DNA from 3 places in the Streptomyces sp. NPDC058576 genome. Region 3 is predicted to be linked to each of the others. Evidence: riboswitches for the same ligand, from Rfam matches in the RefSeq annotation. Region 3 holds a riboswitch; each other region holds the start of a gene.

Region 1 (6,684 bases), on a different contig from region 3:
GCAGGTCGACGAGGGACAGGTCGACAAGGGTCAGCCCGGCGGCAATGCCGGGGACGCCGGAACCAGCGGCGAGGGATACCAGCGCGGTCTGGGAGCTCGTCAGATTCAGATGATCGCCATCGGCGGAGCCATCGGCACGGGGCTTTTCCTCGGCGCGGGCAAAGCCATCGACCGGGCCGGGCCCAGCCTCATCCTGGCCTACGTCGTCGCGGGCCTGGTCATCTTCTTCATCATGCGGGCCCTGGGCGAACTGCTCATGTACCGCCCGGTCTCCGGCTCCTTCTCGGAGTACGCCCGTGAATTCATCAGCCCGTTCTTCGGATTCGTGACGGGCTGGACCTACTGGCTCTTCTGGGTCGTCACCGGAATCACCGAAGTCACGGCCGCCGCCACCTATATGACGTACTGGTGGAACATTCCGCAGTGGCTGTCCGCCCTGGTCTTCACCATCATTCTCTACGGCGCCAACCTGATCTCCGTGAAGCTCTTCGGTGAGCTGGAGTTCTGGTTCTCCATGGTCAAGGTCACCGCCATCATCGGCATGATCCTGATCTGCGCGGGCGTCCTCACCATCGGCTTCTCCGACGCCGGCGACACCGCGACCGTCTCCAACCTCTGGAACGACGGCGGGTTCTTCCCCCACGGCATCACCGGCACGCTCATGACGCTCCAGATCGTCATGTTCGCCTTCCTCGCCGTGGAACTCGTCGGCGTCACCGCCGGGGAGTCCAAGGACCCCAAGACCGTGCTGCCCAAGGCCATCAACACCGTGCCGTGGCGCATCGCCGTCTTCTACGTCGGCGCGCTCATCATGATCCTCTCGGTCGTGCCGTGGTCCACCTTCAAGCCCGGCGTCTCCCCGTTCGTGAAGGCCTTCGAGGAGATGGGGCTCGGCGTCGGCGCGGCCATCGTCAACTTCGTCGTCCTCACCGCGGCGCTCTCCTCCTGCAACTCCGGCATGTACTCCACCGGCCGCATGCTCCGCGACCTCGCGCTCAACGGCCAGGGCCCCCGCGCCTTCACCAAGCTGACGAAGAACGGCCTGCCGCTGGTCGGCACCACGTTCTCCGCCGCCCTGATGCTCGTCGGCGTGTGGATCAACTACCAGTGGCCGGGCGAGGCGTTCAACTACGTCGTCTCCTTCGCGACCATCTCCGGCATGTGGGCCTGGATCATGATCCTGATCAGCCAGATCCGATACCGCCGCAAGGCCGACGCCGGTCTGCTGCCGCAGTCCTCGTTCAAGGCCCCCGGCGCCCCGTACACGAGCTGGTTCGCGCTCCTGTTCATCGGCATGGTCATCGTGATGATGGCGATCGACAAGGACGCCAGGATCTCGCTCTACTGCGCACCGCTGTGGGCGCTCATCCTCTTCGTCTCCTACCGGGTGCTCCAGGCGCGCACCCCGTCGGCCCCGGAGAAGACCTCCACCGGGACCCGCTGACCCCGAGGGCGGGCCCCACGACCGCCCCCTCCTCCCGGACCGCCCCCGGCCGCCCCAAAGGCCGACGGCGTCCAGCATGCGGCCCCTCGCGTACCACCCATCGGTACGCGAGGGGCCGCCTGCCTCAATCCTCCGCCTTGCAGCCGCACGCACCCAGCCCCGCTCCTTCTCCCACCCCCCCCATTCCCGGTCGGTCTTATCCTGGCGCCATGCTGACCATCACCCAGACGCTCTACGACCAGATCGTCGCCCACTCCCGCGCCGACCACCCCGACGAGGCGTGCGGAGTGGTCGCGGGCCCGGCCGGGACGGACCGCCCCGAGCGCTTCATCCCGATGCTCAACGCCGCCCGCTCGCCCACGTTCTACGAGTTCGACTCGGCCGACCTGCTCAAGCTCTACCGCGAGATGGACGACCGCGACGAGGAACCCGTGATCGTCTACCACTCGCACACGGCGACCGAGGCCTACCCCTCCCGCACCGACGTGACGTACGCCAACGAGCCCGGCGCCCACTACGTCCTGGTCTCCACCGCCGACACCGACGGCTCGGGCCCCTTCCAGTTCCGCTCGTACCGCATCGTGGACGGCGAGATCACCGAGGAAGACGTGCAGGTCGTCGAGGCGTACTGAGCCCCCGGGCGGCCAGTAGGGCCGCCGTACGGGTCTGGCACACTGCACCCCGAACCCATCAAGGCAGCAGGAACCAGGAAGCCGGTGCGAATCCGGCACGGTCCCGCCACTGTGACCGGGCCCCCTCCCGCGCGGACGCGTCCCCGACAGGACGAACCGCACCGGAGGGCGGCCCGGAAGCCAGGAACTGGCCCGCCGCCTTCTCGCATCGACCAGGGGACGCGGAAATCCCCCGGAGAGGCCCCGCCATGTCCCGGCGCACCCCCGCGCTCATAGCCGCCGCCGTGCTGCTCCCGCTCGCCCTCACCGCCTGCTCCTCCTCCGACTCCTCCGGCGACGCCGCCACCGGGGACAAGGCCGCGGCGAAGAGCGACGGCTTCCCGTACACCGTCAAGAACTGCGGTGTCACCACCACGTACAAGGCCCCGCCGAAGCGCGTCGTCACCATGAACCAGCACGTCACCGAGATCATGCTGGAACTGGGCCTGAAGAAGTCCCTCGTCGGCACCGCCTACCTCGACGACCAGGTCCTGCCGAAGTACGCGAAGGACTACGCCTCCGTTCCCGTCCTCGCCAAGGAGTACCCCTCCTACGAGCAGGTCCTCGCCGCCAACCCCGACTTCGTCTACGGCGGTTACGGCAGCGCCTTCACCGCCTCCGACGGCCGCGGCCGCGAGGCGTTCGACAAGTCCGGCATCGAGACCCGCCTCAACACCGAGAGCTGCACCAAGGGCGACCAGCCCATGGACACCCTCTACGAGGAGATCCGCGAGGTCGGCCGCACCTTCGGCGTCGCCGACCGCGCCGAAGCCTGGATCAAGCAGGCCAAGGCCGACAACGCCGCCACCGCGAAGAAGCTGGCCGACCTGAAGCCGGTCTCCGTCTTCGTCTACGACAGCGGCGACAAGACCGCCTTCACCGCGGGCGGCGAGGGCATCGGCAACGAGCTGATCGAACGGGCCGGCGGCACCAACGTCTTCGCCGACCTCGACAAGCCCTTCGGCGACGCCTCCTGGGAGAACGTCGTCGACCGCAGGCCCGAGGTCATCGTGATCTACGACTACGGCGCCACCACCGTCGAGCAGAAGAAGAAGCGCCTCCTGAGCGACCCGGCCCTCGCCGACGTCCCCGCCATCAAGAACGAGCGCTTCGCGGTCATGCCGCTCTCCGACGCCGTACTCGGCGTCCGGGTGCCCGCCGCCGTCGACAAGCTCGCGGCCCAGCTCCACCCGGCGGCCTCCACCTCGTGACCTGCCGCGCCTCCGCACCGCGGCGGCCGCTCGGTTACGCCCTGGTGCTCGGCGTCCTCGTCGCGCTCCTCGCCGTCGCCGTGCTCGCCGCCCTCGCCCTCGGCTCCGTCCGCATCCCGCCCGGCCAGGTCCTCGACATCCTGACCGGGCGGGCGGAGGCGAGCCCGTTCCGCACGATCGTCCTGGACGTCCGGCTGCCCCGGGTCCTGCTCGGCATCGTCGTCGGCGCCGGGCTCGCCGTCATCGGCACCGTCCTCCAGGCCCTCGTACGCAACCAGCTCGCCGACCCGTTCCTCCTCGGCGTCTCCTCCGGAGCCTCCACCGGCGCGGTCCTGGTGATCGTCCTCGGCATCGGCGCCACCCTCGCCACCACCGTCACGATCCCCGCCGCCGCCTTCGCCGGCGCACTCCTCTCGCTGCTCCTCGTCTACTCCCTGGCGCGCGGCGGGGGCGGCCTCACCACCAACCGGCTCGTCCTCGCCGGCGTCGCCGTCTCCTACATCCTGTCCGCCCTGACCAGCCTGATCCTGGTCACCTCCGCCCGCGCCGACCACCTCCAGGAAGTCCTCTACTGGACCCTCGGCGGCCTCGGCGCGGCCCGCTGGGACATGCTCGCGCTCCCCGCGACCACCCTGGTCATCGGCACCGCGGTCCTCCTCACCCTGGCCCGCCCGCTCGACCTGCTCCTGGTGGGGGAGGAGGGCGCGACCGTCCTCGGCCTCGACACCGCCCGCTTCCGGGCCGCCGTCTTCGTCCTCGCCTCGCTGATGACCGGGGCGCTCGTCGCGTACAGCGGGGCGATCGGCTTCGTCGGGCTGATGGTCCCGCACATGGCCCGGATGGCCGTCGGCGCCGCACACCGCGCACTGCTCCCGGTCGTCGCGCTCGGCGGGGCGGTGTTCCTGGTCCTCGCCGACCTGGCCGCCCGGACGCTCGCCGCCCCGCAGGACATCCCGGTCGGCGTGCTCACCGCGCTGACCGGCGGCCCGTTCTTCCTCTGGATGCTGCGGCGCAGACCCGAGGGAGCACCCGCATGACGACCGTACGTACTCCCGAGGGAGCCCGCCCGTGACCACCCTGCGCACCGAGGCACTCTCGTACGGCACCGGCGAGGGCCGCCACCTCGTCGACGCCGTCGACCTCACCGCCGCCGACGGCGAGACCGTCGGCCTCGTCGGCCCCAACGGCAGCGGCAAGACCACCCTCCTGCGCTGCGTCTACGGCACCCTGCGCCCCACCCACGGCCGGGTCCTCCTCGACGGCGACGACCTCGCCACCCTCCCCGTGAAGGCCCGCGCCCAGCGCATCGCCACCGTCCCGCAGGACGGCCACGCCGGCTTCGAGCTCACCGTCGGCCAGGTCGTCGCGATGGGCCGCGCCCCGCACAAACGGTTCTGGGAGGCCGACACCGCCGCCGACACCGACCTGGTCACCGAGGCCCTCGCCCGGGTCGGGATCGCCGCGCTCGAACCCCGTACGTTCTCCTCCCTCTCCGGCGGCGAACGCCAACGGGCCCTGGTCGCCCGCGCCCTGGTCCAGCAGCCCTCCCTCGTCGTCCTGGACGAGCCGACCAACCACCTGGACATCCGCTACCAGCTGGAGATCCTCTCCCTGGTCCGCGACCTGGGCACCACCAACCTCCTCGCCCTGCACGACCTCAACCTCGCCGCCTACTACTGCGACCGCCTCTACGTCCTCATGGACGGCCGCGTCGTCGCCTCCGGCACCCCCGAAGAGGTCCTCACGGCCGATCTGCTCGGCGAGGTGTACGGCGTCGCCGCCGAGGTCAGCGCCCACCCGAAGACCGGCGCCCCCACGGTCGTCTACCTTCCGGAAGGGACCGACAGCCCCACCCGGTCCATATAGCGGTCGCTCACCATCCACCATGTGGGATCACACTCGGGTTTCCGCACAGGGAATCGATACGATGCCCGCATGGTTCCCCATGACGTGAGCAACAAGACGCCGGGCACGCTGCTCGTCGCGCGGCTGCACGTCGACCTGTGCAGGCTCGCCAGCGCGATCTGTCCCACCGCAGCCTGCCCGTGAGCCGCCCGGCCTGAGCCGCGGTCCGCGCGCCCACCACACGCACCACCCCCTGCGCGGGGGCAGAAACGCGCGCCCCACGCCACCTCTCCGCTTTCGACAGGAGCCCACGCCATGGCCATCGAGGTCCGCATCCCGACCATCCTCCGCACCTACACCGACGGCGCGAAGGCCGTCGAAGGCAACGGGGACACCCTCGCCGACCTCTTCGCCGACCTGGAGAGCCGCCACACCGGCATCCGTGAGCGCATCGTCGACGGTGCGAACGGCGAACAGCTCCGCCGCTTCGTGAACGTCTACCTCAACGACGAGGACGTCCGCTTCCTCGACGGCATCTCCACCAAGCTCAGCGACGGCGACAACGTCACCATCCTCCCGGCCGTCGCCGGCGGCATGCGCTGATGCGGTACGACTCCCCGCTGGCGGCCGTGGGGAACACCCCCCTCGTCCGCCTTCCGCGGCTGTCCCCGTCCGAGGACGTCCGCATCTGGGCCAAGCTGGAGGACCGCAACCCCACCGGCTCGATCAAGGACCGCCCCGCGCTCCACATGGTCGAACAGGCCGAGAAGGACGGCAGGCTGACACCCGGCTGCACCATCCTGGAGCCCACCAGCGGCAACACCGGCATCTCGCTCGCCATGGCGGCCAAGCTCAAGGGCTACCGCATCGTCTGCGTCATGCCGGAGAACACCTCGCAGGAACGGCGCGACCTGCTCGCCATGTGGGGCGCCGAGATCATCTCCTCCCCGGCCGCAGGTGGCTCCAACACCGCCGTCCGCGTCGCGAAGGAGCTCTCGGCCGAGCACCCGGACTGGGTGATGCTCTACCAGTACGGCAACCCGGACAACGCGGGCGCCCACTACGCCACCACCGGACCGGAGATCCTCACCGACCTCCCGTCCATCACCCACTTCGTCGCGGGCCTCGGCACCACCGGCACCCTCATGGGCGTCGGCCGCTATCTCCGCGAGAACCGCGAGGGCATCCAGATCGTCGCCGCCGAACCGCGCTACGACGACCTGGTCTACGGCCTCCGCAACCTCGACGAGGGCTTCGTCCCCGAGCTGTACGACGCCTCGGTCCTCACCACCCGCTTCTCGGTGGGCTCAGCGGACGCGGTCACCCGCACCCGCGAACTCCTCCAGCAGGAGGGCATCTTCGCGGGCGTCTCCACCGGCGCAGCCCTCCACGCGGCGATCGGCGTGGGCAACAAGGCGGTCAAGGCGGGGGAGAGCGCCGACATCGTCTTCGTCGTCGCGGACGGCGGCTGGAAGTACCTGTCGACGGGCGTCTACACGGCCGAGACGACAGA
Region 2 (7,683 bases), on a different contig from region 3:
CTCCGCCCCCTCGGGCCGGGACCGCAGCAGGTCCAGCAGGACTTCGGCGCCCGACTGGCCCGAGCCGACGACGGTGATGTGGCGGGCGGCCAGCAGCCGGTCCCGCTGGGCGAGATAGTCCGCGGAGTGCAGCACCACGGCGGCCGGGTCCCCGACCAGCTCCCGCAGCGGTTCGGGGACGTGCGGCGCCGTGCCGACGCCGAGGGCGAGGTTACGGGCATGGGCGAGCCCGCTCGTGAGCGCTTCCCCGTCGGGGCCGAGGCGGCTGAACTCCACGGCGAACGCGCCCTGTCCGGGGTCCCAGGCGACGGTGTCGACGCGGTGGCCGAAGCGGGTGGAGGGCAGTTCGGTGCTCACCCAGCGCAGGTAGTCGTCGAACTCGGAGCGGTGGATGTGGAAGCGCTCGGCGAAGTAGAACGGGAAGAGCCTGCGGCGGGTCTTGATGTAATTGAGGTAGGACCAGGGGCTGGTGGGCTCGACGAGGCTCACCAGGTCGGCCAGGAAGGGCACTTGCAGCGTCGCGCCCTCGATGAGCAGCCCGGGGTGCCAGTGGAAGGCGGCGCGCTGCTCGTGGAAGGCGGTGCGCAGCCCGGGAACGCCGTCGGCGAGTGCGGCGAGCGAAAGGTTGAAGGGCCCTGCCCCCACCCCCAGCAGATCGAGGGGCGGCGTGCGCGGTCCGGGTGTCATCGGGTTCCTCCGGCGGGGGTCGCTGGGGCGGCGGGGGGTCGTCCCGTACGCGTCGTGCGCATCGTCGACGTCATGGCGACAGCCTTTCCGTCACGGGGGCATCGGTACCTTCGGCCGCCGCGGCTTCGCTCGCCGCACGGTCCGCCGCCGCCGTGACGAGGTCGAGCAGGGGTAGCAGGTCGGCCGTGGCGGCGTTCGGGTGCAGGAGGGTGGCCTTCAGCCAGAGGCGGCTGCGGCCGTCGCCGTCCTCCGCGACCGCCCGGCCGAGGACGGCGCGCCCCTCGGTGAGCAGGGTGCGGCGGACTGCGGCGACCACGGCGTCGCCCGCCTCGTCGGGCAGCCCGTCGGCCACCGTCGGCCGGAACAGCACGGTGCTGATCCCGATGTCGCCGGGCCGGCGGCGCAGTGCCGGGCGCGCGTCGACGGCCCGGCCGAACTCGTGGGCCGTACGCACGCAGTGCTCGACCAGTGTGCCGAGCCCCCGGCGTCCGAGGGCGCGGAAGGTGACCGCCATCTTCAGGGCGTCGGGGCGGCGGGTGGTACGGATCGAGCGGCCCAGCAGGTCGGGGAGTCCGGCCTCGGTGTCGTCGTCGGCGTTGAGGTAGTCGGCGCGCAGGGACAGCGGGGCGAGCATCGCGGCGTCGGCGACGGCCAGCACTCCGGCGGCGACCGGCTGCCAGCCGAGTTTGTGCAGGTCGAACGTTACGGTGGCGGCGTGCTCCAGGCCGGCGAGCTGAGGGGCCAGGCGCTCGCTGAACAGCAGTGGGCCGCCGTACGCGGCATCGACGTGGAGCTGGGCCGTGTGCCGTTCGGCGATGCGGGCGATCTCCGGGAGCGGGTCGATGCGCCCCTCGTCGGTGGTCCCGGCGGTGGCGACGACCAGGAGCGGCGCTCCGGCGAGGCGGGTCAGGGCGCGGTCGAGGGCGGCCGGGTCGATCCGGCCGTTGCCGCAGGGGACGACCGTGGGGGCGGGCAGGCCGAGCATCCAGGCGGCACGGTGGACGCTGTGGTGGACGTTGGCGCCGGTCACCACTCGCAGCGGACCGGGGGCCGACCGTTCCCGGGCGAGGAGCAGGGCGACCAGGTTGGACTCGGTGCCGCCGCTGGTGATGAGCGCGTCGGGGGCCGGGGCCGTGGGGTGGACGAGCCGGGCCAGTGCGGCCGTGGTCAGCTCCTCGATCACACCGGCGGCGGGCGCCTGGTCCCAGGAGTCCATGGAGGGGTTGAGGGCCGCCCCCGCCAGGTCCGCCGCGACGGCCACGGCGAGCGGCGGGCAGTGCAGATGGGCGACGCAGGCGGGGTCGGCCGGATCGGCGGCCCCTTCCGCGACCGCGCGCACGACGTCCCCGAGCGCGGCCTCGGGGCCGACGCCCTCCTCCGGCAGAACCGGGGAGCAGAGGGCCAGGGTGCTCAGGGCCACGGCATCGGGCCCTCCGGCGGGCAGCGGTCCGCCCCGGGCCGGGGCGGCGTTCTCCAGGGCGTCCAGGACGATCGCGGTGAGGGCCCGCAGGTGGTCCGGCCCGTGCGCACCGCCCGCCACGAGGCCTCCCCGTACGTCCTGTGCGCCGGGCCCCGACGGCGTACCGGCACGCGCGCCCGACGCCCCGGCCTGCGCCGGGGGTTCGCCGGGGAGCGGGAGCGGAGGAGGCGGCATGGCGAGGACCTTCGGTCGTGGTGCGGGCGGGCCGTGCGGAAGCGGGTCCGCGCGCGGGGCGACACCGGGGGCGGAGAGATCCACCGCCGGGGATTTGCTGGTTAGGCTAACCTAACTTGGAGGGCGCGAACGACGGGCGGCCCGCCGGGCCCCGGAGGCTGCTTCGCCTACTGGGCAACCGAGTTGCCGGGTCCCGCCTCCGCTGCCCGGCGCAGCGCGTCCGGGGAGCCCAGCAGGTCGGGCGGCAGATAGCGGGAGCCGATGCCCAGCTCCCATCCGTGCACCTGGACGGCGAGGGCGGCCAGGGCGAGGGGGTCGAGCGGCAGCAGGGTGCGGGGCGCGGGAGCGGGTCCCGCACTCTCCCGGTAGGCGTCGAGCCGGTCCGCCAACGCCTGCTCGAACGCGTGCTGTTCGTCGTCGAGGAGCAGGCGCAGAAGGTGCTGATCGGGGGTGAGCGCGCCTACGGCGTCCAGCGCGGCGGCCGCCTGTACCCGCTCGTCGGCATCGGGCTTGCGCAGGGGCACGGTGGGCCGGTGGCGGGGCTGGTGGCCTTCCGCCTCGGCCAGATACGGGCACAGGGCGTCCATCGCGGCGAGGTCCGCCGGGTCCGATGCCGAGGCGAGCGAGGAGTACGGCACCCCTTGGCGGATCGAGGGCGCGAAGTCGTTCCGCAGCAACGGCCCGATCACCCGCTGCCGTTGCCGGACGAGACCGCTGGCGAGGGAGACCGCGAAGAGGTCCAGCCAGGTCCGGGCCGAGGGAGCCTGCGCGTTTGAGAAGGCGACGACGTCGCCGAAGGATATGTCCTCGCTGCTGAGGCTCTCCCCGACCAGGGGGAAGAAGATCTCCTGGTCCCCGTCGGGGAAACAGCCGACGCTCATCTCCCCCAGGTGGCACTCCGCCGCCGTGCTCAGCGCGGAGCGTGCCAGATCGTCGAGCGCGATCCCCTGCCCGGTGCGGGCGGCGACGTGGTCGAGCAGTTCCTCGGCCAGTTCGCGCATCCGCCGCGGGTCCGGATCGTCGTAGCGCATCCGGTGCCACCGCCCCGCGGTACGGCCGACGATGCCTTCCGATGCCTCGCCCAAGCGCCGGATATCCACCTCATGACACGTCACTTCCCGCACGCACGCCGCCCTTTCGTGATCTTCGATCCGGAAGCGGCACGCTATCAGCGGACTCGGACACGCACCGGTCCGTACGGGTGGGGGCCCGGCGCGGGAGCGGCGGTCACCGCTCCCGCACCGGGCCCGGATCACGCCGCGTCGGTGGGCAGCTCGGCGCGGATCTCCCGCGCGGCGGCGACCAGGTTCTCCAGGGAGGTCCGGGTCTCCAGCCAGCCTCGGGTCTTCAGGCCGCAGTCGGGGTTCACCCACAGCCGTGTCGCCGGGATGGCCTCAAGTCCCTTGCGCAGCAGGGCCGCTGCCTCCTCGGTGCTGGGGATGCGCGGGGAGTGGATGTCGTAGACGCCGGGTCCGGCCTCCCGCGGATAGCCGTGGGCGGCCAGTTCGCGGGCGACCTGCATGTGGGAGCGGGCCGCCTCCAGGCTGATGACGTCGGCGTCGAGGTCGTCGATGGCCTGGACGATGTCGCCGAACTCCGCGTAGCACATGTGGGTGTGGATCTGGGTGTCCGGCCGCACGCCTGCGGTGGCGAGGCGGAAGGACTCCGTCGCCCACTCCAGGTACGCGGCGTGGTCGGCGGCGCGCAGCGGGAGCGTCTCGCGCAGCGCGGGTTCGTCGACCTGGATCACCGACGTTCCGTTCGCTTCGAGGTCGTTCACCTCGTCGCGCAGGGCGAGGGCCACCTGGCGGGCGGTGTCGCCGAGCGGCTGGTCGTCGCGGACGAAGGACCAGGCGAGCATGGTGACCGGCCCGGTGAGCATGCCCTTGACGGGGCGCTCGGTCAGCGCCTGCGCGTACGTGGTCCAGCGCACGGTCATCGGCTCGGGCCGCGAGATGTCCCCGGCGAGGACCGGCGGGCGGACGTAGCGGGTGCCGTAGGACTGCACCCAGCCGTGCTGGGTGGCGAGGTAGCCGGTGAGCTGCTCGGCGAAGTACTGCACCATGTCGTTGCGTTCGGGCTCGCCGTGCACCAGGACGTCGATCCCGGCCTTCTCCTGGAAGGAGAGGACCTCGCGGATCTCGTCCTTGATGCGCTCCTCGTACCCGGCCTCGTCGATCCGGCCCGCCCGCAGGTCCGCCCGCGCCGTGCGCAACTCGGTGGTCTGCGGGAACGAGCCGATCGTGGTGGTCGGCAGCAGCGGCAGCCCGAGGTGCGCGCGCTGGGCGGCGGTCCGCTCGGCGTACGGCTGGGAGCGGCGGCCGTCCGCGTCGGTGATGGCCGCGGCACGGGCGCGGACGGCCGGGTCGCGGGTGATCGCGGCGTCGGTGCGGGAGGCCAGGTCGGCGCGGTTGGCGGCGAGTTCGGCCGCGATGGTGTCCGTTCCGGCGGCGAGACCGCGGGCCAGGACGACGATCTCGGCGGTCTTCTGCCGGGCGAAGGCGAGCCAGCGGGCGATCTGCGGGGCGATGTCGGTCTCGGCGGCGGCGTCCAGCGGGACGTGCAGCAGCGAGCTGGAGGCGGAGACGTCGACCCGGTCGGCGAGGCCGAGCAGGGTGCCGAGGGTGGCGAGCGACTTCCCGTAGTCGTTGATCCAGATGTTGCGGCCGTTGACGACACCGGCCACCAGCCGCTTGCCGGGCAGTCCCCCGGCGGCGGCCAGGTCGTCGAGATTGCCCGCGCCGGTCTCGGTGAAGTCGAGGGCCAGCCCGTCGACGGGAGCCTTGGCCAGGACCGTCAGCGCCTGGCCGAGCCGCCCGAAGTAGGAGGCGACGAGCAGCTTGGACCGGTCCGTGAGGCCGCCGAGCTCGCGGTAGGCACGGGCGGCGGCGTTCAGCTCGGCCGGGGTGCGGTCCTGAACGAGCGCGGGCTCGTCCAGCTGCACCCACTCGGCACCGGCCGCGCGCAGGTCCGCGAGGACCTCCGCGTACACCGGCAGCAGCCGGTCCAGCAGGGTCAGCGGCTCGAAGTCCGGGGCCACGCCGGGGGCCGCCTTGGCGAGCAGGAGGTAGGTGACGGGGCCGACCAGGACCGGGCGCGGGGTGTGGCCGAGCGCGAGGGCCTCCTTGAACTCGGCGACCTGCTTGGCCGAGTCGGCGGTGAACACCGTGTCCGGTCCCAACTCAGGCACCAGATAGTGGTAGTTGGTGTCGAACCACTTGGTCATTTCGAGCGGGGCCACGTCCTGCGTGCCGCGGGCCATGGCGAAGTAGCCGTCGAGGGCGTCGGCGCGGACCGCGTCGCGGTGCCGCTCGGGAACAGCGCCGACCATGACACTGGTGTCCAGGACATGGTCGTAGTACGAGAAATCACCGGTCGGCACTTCGTGGACGCCGGCCTCGGCGAGCTGCTGCCAGGTTCCCCGGCGCAGTTCCGCGGCGGTCTGCCGGAGGGCGTCGGCGCTGACGCGGCCCTTCCAGTAGCCCTCGATGGCCTTCTTCAGTTCACGGTTCTGACCCTGGCGGGGGTAGCCGTACACGGTGGCCCGTGCTGCCGCGGCTGCGGGCTTCGCTGTCACGTGACTCTCCTTCGCGAGCGTGTCTGCGGTGCAGATCCCGGGACGGGACGCGGACGCGAAGGGATGACGCATCGGGCGGACACCGGACACGTCGAACCGTGTCCGTCCACCTGATGGTTACGCCGACCCGCCCACGAGGTCACCGAGATCTCCGCACGCGAACGGTCGCGTGCGGGCAACGGGCAGGTCTTCGGACTCGCGGGCACGTCTGCCGGGGCAGACACCTAAAGGCCGTCGCTTCCCAGACCCGGCCGGGCCCAGTGCGTATGACGGCGGTCGTTCCCACTCACCGCTGCGGGGCAGTCCCGGATTCCCACCGGGTTCCCTCTTGCGACACCCTGTCTGGCGGACAGGGCGAACCAGTTGCAGCGGCCAGCCTAGGGGACGACCGCCGGGCGCACACCGTTGTTCACACTTCGGACGGTGATGTGAGACACGCGCCCGCTTCTTCCCGATCGCGCTGAAGACCGGGCCGGGCCACGGAGCGGGGGCGACACGGGTTCCCCCATCGTTCGACTTTTCGCCATCCGCTCCCTGACCTTCGGTCAGGTCGTTCGGCTCGACTGTGCGGAGGCAGTGACCCAGATGTAACCGATTGGCGTAGAGAACGCGGAACCACGGAGCGTCACAAGCCGTTCTTCTTCGCACTACACGGCCGCCGACCCGCGGCGAAGCCGACCGAGGAAAGGGACAACGCCCTATGAAGAAGACAGTCGGGTGGGCCCAGGACGGCGACGACTGGACGATCACCGTGAACGGCACGCTGTATCGCGCGATCGAACGGCCCACGGACGGCCGGGTGCACGACTACCTGGTGAGGGGCGACGACCTGACCGCCGAGTGCCCGAGCCTGGGGCACGGGCTCGGCGTGATCCGGGCGCACGAGACCCGGCGCTGACACCCCGCCGGTCCGACGACGAGGTGCGGAGGCCGCCCGCCGCCCGCGCCTCGACGCGGGCCCCTCGGCGGCCCCGGCAACCGTCAGCGATCAGCCGCCGTCAGTCCGTGCCGCCGACGCCGTCCGCCTCGTCCGGCGTCCGGCGCAGCAGATAGGTGTCCATGATCCAGCCGTGCCGTTCGCGGGCCTCGGCGCGCAGGCGGCTGATGTCGTCGGCCACCTCGTCGAGCGGGCCGGAGACCAGGATCTCGTCGGGGGTTCCGATGTACGCGCCCCAGTGGATCCACAGGCCCCTGCCTGTCAGATGGGTGAAGCTCTCGTGGCCGTCGAGCATCACGACGATGTCGCCGTCGTCCTCGGGGAAGCCCTGGGCCAGCCGCCTGCCGGGGGTGATGTGGATGGGCCGGCCGACCTGGTTCAGGGTGACGCGGTGCCGGGCGGCGAGGGCGGAGACGCTGCTGATGCCGGGGACCACCGCATGGCCGAATTCCACCGTGCCGCGCCCTCGGATGTCGTCGAGGATCGCCAGCGTGCTGTCGTAGAGGGCCGGATCGCCCCACACCAGGAAGGCTCCGCACTGCCCCGGTGCGAGCTCCTCGATGATCAGGCGCTCGCAGATGTCGGCGCGGCGGTGCCGCCAGTCGTGCACCGCCGAGGTGTAGCGCCCGCCGTCCTGCTGGGTCCGGTCGCGCCACGGGTCGTCGGCCTCCACCACGCGGTACGGGCCGGTGAGGTGCTCGTCGAGGATGTCGCGCCGCAGCCGGGTCAGGGACTCCTTCTCCTTGCCCTTGCCGAGCACGAAGAAGACGTCGGCCCGGCGCATGGCCTTCACCGCGGCCAGGGTCAGATGGTCGGGGTCGCCGGCGC
Region 3 (7,683 bases):
TCGTACAGCCCCATCACGCCCTCGACCACGGCGAGGTCGCACCCCGCCGAGCCGTGCGCGAACAGCGGGGCGATGAGATCCGTCCCGCACATGTACGCGTCGAGGTTCCGGCCGGGGCGGCCCGTCGCCAGGGAGTGGTAGCCCGGATCGATGTAGTCCGGGCCGACCTTGTGCGGTGAGACGGCGAGCCCGCGCGCGGCGAAGGCGGCCATCAGACCGGTGGCGACGGTGGTCTTGCCGCTGTTGGAGGCAGGAGCGGCGATGACCAGACGGGGCACACTCACCACTCGATGCCCCTCTGGCCCTTCTGCCCCGCGTCCATCGGGTGCTTGACCTTCGCCATGTCGGTCACCAGGTCGGCGGCCTCGATCAGCGCGTCCGGCGCGTTGCGGCCAGTGATCACCACGTGCTGGGTGCCGGGCCGGTTCCGCATCACCTCGACGACCTCGTCGGTGTCGATCCAGCCCCAGTGCAGCGGATAGGCGAACTCGTCCAGCACGTAGAGCTTGTACGTCTCGGCCGCCAGGTCGCGCTTGACCTGCTCCCAGCCCTCGCGGGCCTTCTCCTCGTTGTCGAGCTGGCCGTCGCGCTGGACCCAGGACCAGCCCTCGCCCATCTTGTGCCAGTCGACCGTGCCGCCCTCGCCGCTCGCGCCCAGCACCTTCAGCGCGTTCTCCTCGCCGACCTTCCACTTCGCCGACTTCACGAACTGGAACACCCCGATCGGCCAGCCCTGGTTCCAGGCCCGCAGCGCGAGCCCGAAGGCCGCCGTCGACTTGCCCTTGCCTATGCCCGTGTGCACGAACAGGAGCGGTCGGTTGCGCCGCTGACGGGTGGTGAGCCCGTCGTCCGGCACCGATATCGGCTGTCCCTGCGGCATTAAGCGGCCCTCCCGGCTGCGGTGACGTCCTTGACGAGCCCGGCGATCGAGTCGGCCCGCAGCTCGTCCAGCGTGACGGCGGTGCCTCCCAACTCCCGGGCGAGCTCCCCGGCGAGACCGAGGCGTACGTACCCGGACTCGCAGTCCACGACGACCGAGGCCGTCCCCTCCGAGCGGTGCAGCCGCCCGGCCCGCCCCGCGAGCGCCACCGGCTCCGGACCGCCGGTCGCCCGCCCGTCCGTCACCACGACCAGCAGCGGGCGCCGCGACGGATCGCGCAGCCGCTCCACCCGCAGCACGTCATGGGCCTTCAGCAGCCCCGCGGCCAGCGGGGTACGGCCCCCGGTCGGCAGCGACTCCAGGCGGGAGGCGGCCGCGTCCACGGACGAGGTCGGCGGCAGCGCCACCTCGGCCTCCTTGCCCCGGAAGGTGACCAGACCGACCTTGTCCCGCCGCTGGTAGGCGTCCAGCAACAGCGACAGCACGGCCCCCTTGACCGCGCTCATCCGCTGCCGGGCCGCCATCGACCCGGAGGCGTCCACGACGAACAGCACGAGGTTGCCCTCACGCCCCTCCCGGGTCGCCTGCCGCAGATCGTCCCGGCGCACCACGAGCCCGCGCCCGGAGCGCCCGCGCGCGTGCTGGTGCGGGGCGGCGGCCTGCACGGTCGCGGCCAGGTGCAGCTTGGTCAGCGCCCCCTGCGGCCGACGCGCGCCGGTCGTACGCCCGTGCTCGGTACGCGCCCGGGAGCGCCGTCCGGCCGCCCCCTCGCCCAGCCCCGGCACGCTGAGCATCTTCGCCCGGAACGGCTCGGCGGACGCCACCGGCTGCTGCTCGGCTCCGGAGGACCGGCCGGGCGCGTCGGGCTTGCCCTCGGGGGCCTGGGACGGCGTGTCGTCCGAGCCGCCCTCGCCCTGCGGCGGCGTACGGTCCTCCCCGTCGGCCTGCGGCGGCACCCCACCGCCACCGCCCCCGTCGCCTCCGCCGTCCGGGCCGGGGTCGGGGTCGTCGTCGCCCGGGTCGCTGTCCTGCTCCTGATCCCCGGCGGCCTCGTCCAGCGTCCGGTCGAGCTTGTCCTCGTCGAGACCCGGCGCGTCGAACGGGTTGCGTCGCCGCCGGTGGGGGAGGGCCAGCAGAGCCGCCTGCCGTACGTCGTCGGAGGTGACCTCCTCGCGCCCCGCCCAGGCGGCGAGCGCGGTGGCGGTGCGGGCCATCACGATGTCGGCCCGCATCCCGTCGACCTCGAACGCGGCGCAGGTGGCGGCGATCTGCCGCAGCACGCCGTCACCGAGCACGACGCGGGGGAGCAGGGCACGCGCGGTGGCGATCCGCTCCCGCAGCGCCGACTCCTCCGCGGCCCAGCGCGCGGCGAACCCCTCGGGATCGTCGTCGTACGCGAGCCGGCGCCGCACGACCTCGACCCGCTCGTCGGTGTCCCGGGACGCGGCCACCTCCACGGTCAGCCCGAACCGGTCCAGCAACTGCGGCCGCAGCTCGCCCTCTTCCGGGTTCATCGTCCCGACCAGCAGGAACCGCGCCGCATGCCGTACGGAGACGCCTTCGCGCTCGACGTACGAAGCGCCCATGGCCGCCGCGTCCAGCAGCAGGTCCACCAGGTGGTCGTGGAGCAGGTTGACCTCGTCGACGTACAGGATCCCGCGATGCGCGTCGGCCAGCAGCCCCGGTTCGAACGCCTTCACGCCCTCCGAGAGCGCCCGCTCGATGTCCAGCGCCCCCACGAGCCGGTCCTCGGACGCGCCGACGGGCAGCTCGACGGTCCGCGCCGCACGCGACACACCGGCGGTCTCCGCGTGCGGCCCGTCGGGACACGCCGGATCGGGGGAGACGGGATCACAGGAGAACCGGCACCCCGGCACGACGGAGACCTCGGGCATGAGGGCGGCGAGGGCCCGCACGGCGGTGGACTTGGCGGTCCCCTTCTCGCCCCGCACGAGCACTCCGCCGACGGCCGGACTGACGGCGTTGAGCAACAGCCCGAGCCGCAGGTCGTCCTGCCCGACGATCGCGGTGAAGGGATACGGCGTACTCACTTGGCCTCCTGGTCGACATGCTGTCCAGCTTGTTGCCCGAGCCCGGCGGCCCCGGCAACTTCCAGCCCCTCGCCTCTCGGCGCAGCGGCCCCGGCAACTTCAAGCCCCTCGCCTCTTGGCGCAGCGGCCCCGGCAACTTCAAGCCCCTCGCCTCTTGACGCAGCGGCCCCGGCAACTTCAAGCCCCTCCGGCGATTGAGGAGCGGGGTCCGGGGCAGCGCCCCGGCTCTCCGGAGCACCCGCACCCGCACCCGCACCCGCACCCGCACCCGCACCCGCACTCGGCAGGGCCGGCGCCCCCGGCGGCACGAACGGCAACCCCCCAGGCGCACCCCCCTCGATCAACCGCCACAACGCATCCGTGTCCGCGTGCTCCTCCACCAGATCCCCGAGCCGATCCAGCTGCTCCTCCCGCAGCACCCCGAAACTCGTGTCCGGCGCCGGCACGAACCGCCGCCCGGCGGCCCGGGCCACTTCCTCCAGGAACCGCCGCCGGAACGCGTCGCTCTCCAGCGACCCGTGCCAGTGCGTCCCCCACACCGCCCCCACCCGGCACCCGTCGAGGAACGGTTCCCCGCCCCGCACATCGGCCACCCCGTGGTGGATCTCGTACCCCTCCACCGGCTCGCCGAGCGCCGAACCCACCGGCCGCGCCAGCGTCTTGTCCCGGTCGAACCGCACCCGTACGGGCAGCAGCCCCAGCCCGTCCACGACCCCCGCCCGCGACTCGACCTCGTCCTCGATGCGCTCACCGAGCACCTGGAACCCGCCGCAAATCCCCAGCACCGGCCGGCCCTCCGCCGCCCGCCGCACCAGCGCGTCCGCGAGTCCCCGCTCGCGCAGCCAGGCGAGGGCCTTCACCGTGCCGCGCGTGCCGGGCACGATCACCAGGTCGGCGTCGGCCAGCTCCTCCGCCCGGTCCACGAACCGCACGACGACGCCCGGTTCGGCGGCCAGGGCGTCCACGTCCGTGAAGTTCGACATCAACGGCACCGCGCAGACCGCGACCCGCAACACGTCTTCCCCCTGAGGCGGCGCGACGACCGACTCCCGTACGGCACCCCGCAGAGACACCCGCAGGCCGTCCTCCTCGTCGATGCCGAGCCCGTGGGCGTACGGCAGCACCCCGTAGGTCCGACGCCCGGTCAGGCCGTACAGCATGTCCAGGCCCGGCTCCAGCAACGAGACGTCTCCCCGGAACTTGTTCACCAGGTAGCCCGCGACCAGCGACTGGTCCTCCGCGCTCAGCAGCGCCGTCGTGCCGAAGAACGAGGCGAACACCCCGCCCCGGTCGATGTCCCCGACCACCAGCACGGGGAACCGCGCGGCCCGCGCGATCCCCATGTTCACGATGTCGGTCCGCCGGAGGTTGATCTCGGCGGGGGACCCCGCCCCCTCGCAGATCACCGCGTCGTACGTCGACCGCAGCTCCGCCAGACAGTCCGTGACCGTCCCGAGCAGGGCCTCCTGACGGCCCCCGTGGTACCCCCGGGCGCTCATCTCGCCGACCGGCTTCCCCATCAGGACCACCTGGCTGGAGCGGTCGCTGCCGGGCTTCAGCAGCACCGGGTTCATCAGAGCCGTCGGCTCCACCCGGGCGGCCTGCGCCTGCATCGCCTGGGCGCGCCCGATCTCCGCGCCCTCACGGGTCACGAAGGAGTTGAGGGACATGTTCTGCGCCTTGAAGGGCGCGACCTTCACGCCCCGGCGCACCAGCCAGCGGCAGATGCCCGCCGTGACGACGCTCTTGCCCGCGTCCGAGGTCGTTCCCGCGACCAGCAGCCCGCCGCCACTCATGCCCGTCCCCGTTCCCGTACCGCACTCCACCGTGTCGTACCGCTCATGCCCGCCCCCGCTTCCGCGCCGCGACCGATCGCCGCGCGACCAGGCGTCCCGCCGCCAACCGCCCCGCCACGCACACGCCCAGCGCCAGCGCATTCACCCGGCGCGAAAGCAGCACCGCGCGCTCGATGTCCGCGCCTCGCACCTCCCGCCCGGCCGCCCCGTTCAGCACCGGCCGGTGCTCGACGCGCCCCGCGTACGCCAGCGTCCCGCCGAGCCGTACGCCGAGCGCCCCCGCGAACGCGGCCTCCACCGGCCCCGCGTTCGGGCTCGGGTGACGGTGTGCGTCGGCCTTCCAGGCGCGTACGGCTTCCCGGGGCCGCCCGCCGCCCACCACGGCCAGCGCGGCCGTCAACCGGGCGCCGGGCCACCCCACCACGTCGTCCAGGCGCGCCGAGGCCCAGCCGTAGCGGCGGTAGCGGGGCGACCTGTGGCCGACCATCGCGTCGAGCGTGTTCACCGCCCGGAACCCGACGAGCCCCGGAACCCCGCCGATCGCCCCCCACACCAGCGCGCCGACGACTGCGTCCGAGGTGTTCTCGGCGACCGACTCGACGACCGCGCGGGCCATCCCCGGCCCGTCCAGGGAGTGCGGATCGCGCCCGCACAGATGCGGTAGCCGCTCCCGGGCCACCTCCAGGTCCCCGGCGGCCAGCGCGCCTCCGATGGCGCGGGCCTCCCGGCCCAGCGACGTACCGCCGACGACGGACCACGCGGTGGCGGCGGTCAGCGCGACGGCGAGCGCCGGGCGTCCCCGCACGGCGCGGGCGGTCAGCGCGGCGGCTCCCACGGCGCCTCCGGCGCAGACGAGGGTGTGCAGCGCGCCCCGGCCGCGGTCGTCACGCCACAGCACGGACTCGACCCGCGCGGCGGCGCGGCCGAACGCGGCGACGGGGTGGCCCCTGCGGGGGTCGCCGAGCAGCGCGTCGGCGATCAGCCCGGTGGTGGCGCCGTACGCGAAGACACGGTCCGCACGCACGGCTCAGCCCGTCGCGGAAAGAGGCGTTCCGGCACGAAGGGGGGCGGGAATCGGCGCAGGAGACGGCGCACGGCGGCCGGGCATGGTGTAGGTCCTCACTCAGGGTCCGCGCCCTGGTTCGACGTGACCGGCGACGAGAGTCTCCTGGCTCCCGGATCCGCAGTTCCCCCGGCCTTCCAGCCCGCGTGCCGCGAGCCGTGACGTCCGGTGTGGGGGAGTGCTCCCCGGTGACAGTGGCGGGACCGCGCCGGATTCGCACCGGCTTCCTCTGCTGTCGCCGTAAATGGCTCCGGCAGTCCACCACGCCCCGAGAACAGTCGTCAACTCGCTGTTGACCTGCGGGGCTCCACTGTGGGCGGACGCACATCGGGCCGGACACACGAGGGTGTGTCCGGCCCGAAGGAGTGCGCTGTGCGGGGTCAGGCGACGATCAGGTAGATCCCGTACGAGACCGCCGCCACGCACAGCCCGAAGCAGGCGTACGCGCCGGTGCGCGCCAGCGCGACCGATCCGCCGGAGGCGCTGCTTCCGGCCGTCGCGGACTGCTTGGAGAGGGCGACGATGCCCAGGGTGAAGAGGCCGACCAGCGCGACGGTGACCACGAGACTGACACCGAAGACGGAGGCGAGAGCTGCCCAGTCGATTTTCATGCGGATGTGTCCTTACACCTTGGCCGGCGGCCGGGCCGGGTCGTCGGGCGCCGAGGCCGGGGCCGGGATGGTGGTCATGAGCTCGGCGGCCGGGCCGCCGATGGGCGGCGGCTGGACCGCGGCGATGGCGGTGGTGACGACGCCCTGGCGCTCGTCGTCACCGCCGTCCGTGTCGTTGACGTTGGTGTGGTCGACCGGCTGCCGGCGCGAGGCCAGCCAGATCGCGAAGGAGCCGCCCACGAGCAGGATCGCGGTGACGGTGATGCCCCACGTGCCCTGCTTGGTCAGGAACTCGGCGCCCGCGCCGACCAGACCCGCGGCCGGCAGCGTCAGACCCCAGGCGATGAACATCCGGGTGGCGGTGGACCAGCGGACCACGCCTCCCTTGCGGCCGAGACCCGCGCCCATCACGGCCCCGGAGCAGGACTGCGTGGTGGAGAGCGAGAAGCCGAGGTGCGAGGAGGCCAGGATGACGGTCGCCGCACTCGTCTGGGCGGCGAAGCCCTGCGGCGGCTGAAGGTCGGTCAGGCCCTTGCCCATGGTGCGGATGATGCGCCAGCCACCGAGGTACGTACCGAGCGCGATGGCGACACCGGCGGAGACGATGACCCACATCGGCGGGTTGGAGCCGGGGGCGAGGACGCCGCCGGTGACCAGGGCCAGCGTGATGATGCCCATCGTCTTCTGGGCGTCGTTGGTGCCGTGGGCGAGCGAGACGAGACCGGCGGAGGCGATCTGTCCGGCCCGGTAGCCCTTGGCCGTCGACTTCAGCTGGTTCGGGTCGGTGACCTTCCGGTTGATCCGGTACGTCAGCCGCGTGGCCAGCATCGCGGCGAGGCCGGCCACCAGCGGGGCGGCGATCGCCGGGAGCAGCACCTTGGTGACCACGGTGCCGCCGTTGATCGACGACCAGCCGGCCGACATCACCGCGGCGCCGATCAGACCGCCGAACAGGGCGTGGGAGGAGCTGGAGGGCAGGCCGACCAGCCAGGTCAGGAGATTCCACAGGATGGCGCCGACGAGCGCCGCGAAGATGACCTCGGTTCTGAGGCCGTCCTCGTTGACAATCCCGCCGGAGATCGTCTTGGCGACCTCCACCGACAGGAACGCGCCGATCAGGTTGAGAACGGCGGACATCGCCACCGCTGTCTTGGGCTTCAGTGCGCCGGTCGAGATGGTGGTCGCCATCGCGTTGGCGGTGTCGTGGAAACCGTTCGTGAAATCGAACACGAGAGCTGTTACGACCACAATCGCAAGCAGCAGCGTGATGTGTTCCATTTAC

What was found. Region 3 has a riboswitch for cobalamin ahead of ACFWRV_RS24155 (cobalamin biosynthesis protein). Riboswitches for the same ligand answer to the same signal wherever they lie in the genome.
Region 1: another riboswitch for cobalamin. It lies ahead of ACFWRV_RS24950 (ABC transporter substrate-binding protein); the one in region 3 lies ahead of ACFWRV_RS24155 (cobalamin biosynthesis protein).
Region 2: another riboswitch for cobalamin. It lies ahead of metE (5-methyltetrahydropteroyltriglutamate--homocysteine S-methyltransferase); the one in region 3 lies ahead of ACFWRV_RS24155 (cobalamin biosynthesis protein).

The regions. Positions count from the first base shown of each region.
Region 1 is NZ_JBHXPF010000039.1:64,641-71,324, reverse strand. Features, by position in the region: gene ACFWRV_RS24960 (amino acid permease) at 1-1,444, shown strand, start outside; gene ACFWRV_RS24955 (Mov34/MPN/PAD-1 family protein) at 1,654-2,076, shown strand; cobalamin riboswitch at 2,090-2,287, shown strand; gene ACFWRV_RS24950 (ABC transporter substrate-binding protein) at 2,325-3,326, shown strand; gene ACFWRV_RS24945 (FecCD family ABC transporter permease) at 3,323-4,363, shown strand; gene ACFWRV_RS24940 (ABC transporter ATP-binding protein) at 4,395-5,192, shown strand; gene ACFWRV_RS24935 (putative leader peptide) at 5,262-5,375, shown strand; gene ACFWRV_RS24930 (MoaD/ThiS family protein) at 5,487-5,774, shown strand; gene ACFWRV_RS24925 (PLP-dependent cysteine synthase family protein) at 5,774-6,684, shown strand, end outside.
Region 2 is NZ_JBHXPF010000032.1:817-8,499, forward strand. Features, by position in the region: gene ACFWRV_RS21970 (lysine N(6)-hydroxylase/L-ornithine N(5)-oxygenase family protein) at 1-687, opposite strand, end outside; gene ACFWRV_RS21975 (pyridoxal phosphate-dependent decarboxylase family protein) at 758-2,341, opposite strand; gene ACFWRV_RS21980 (Imm49 family immunity protein) at 2,509-3,465, opposite strand; gene metE (5-methyltetrahydropteroyltriglutamate--homocysteine S-methyltransferase) at 3,594-5,918, opposite strand; cobalamin riboswitch at 6,082-6,297, opposite strand; gene ACFWRV_RS21990 (hypothetical protein) at 6,619-6,816, shown strand; gene cobF (precorrin-6A synthase (deacetylating)) at 6,917-7,683, opposite strand, start outside.
Region 3 is NZ_JBHXPF010000037.1:51,378-59,060, forward strand. Features, by position in the region: gene ACFWRV_RS24135 (cobyrinate a,c-diamide synthase) at 1-287, opposite strand, end outside; gene cobO (cob(I)yrinic acid a,c-diamide adenosyltransferase) at 281-880, opposite strand; gene ACFWRV_RS24145 (putative cobaltochelatase) at 880-2,931, opposite strand; gene ACFWRV_RS24150 (cobyric acid synthase) at 2,928-4,727, opposite strand; gene ACFWRV_RS24155 (cobalamin biosynthesis protein) at 4,771-5,751, opposite strand; cobalamin riboswitch at 5,889-6,021, opposite strand; gene ACFWRV_RS24160 (hypothetical protein) at 6,171-6,401, opposite strand; gene ACFWRV_RS24165 (anion permease) at 6,414-7,679, opposite strand.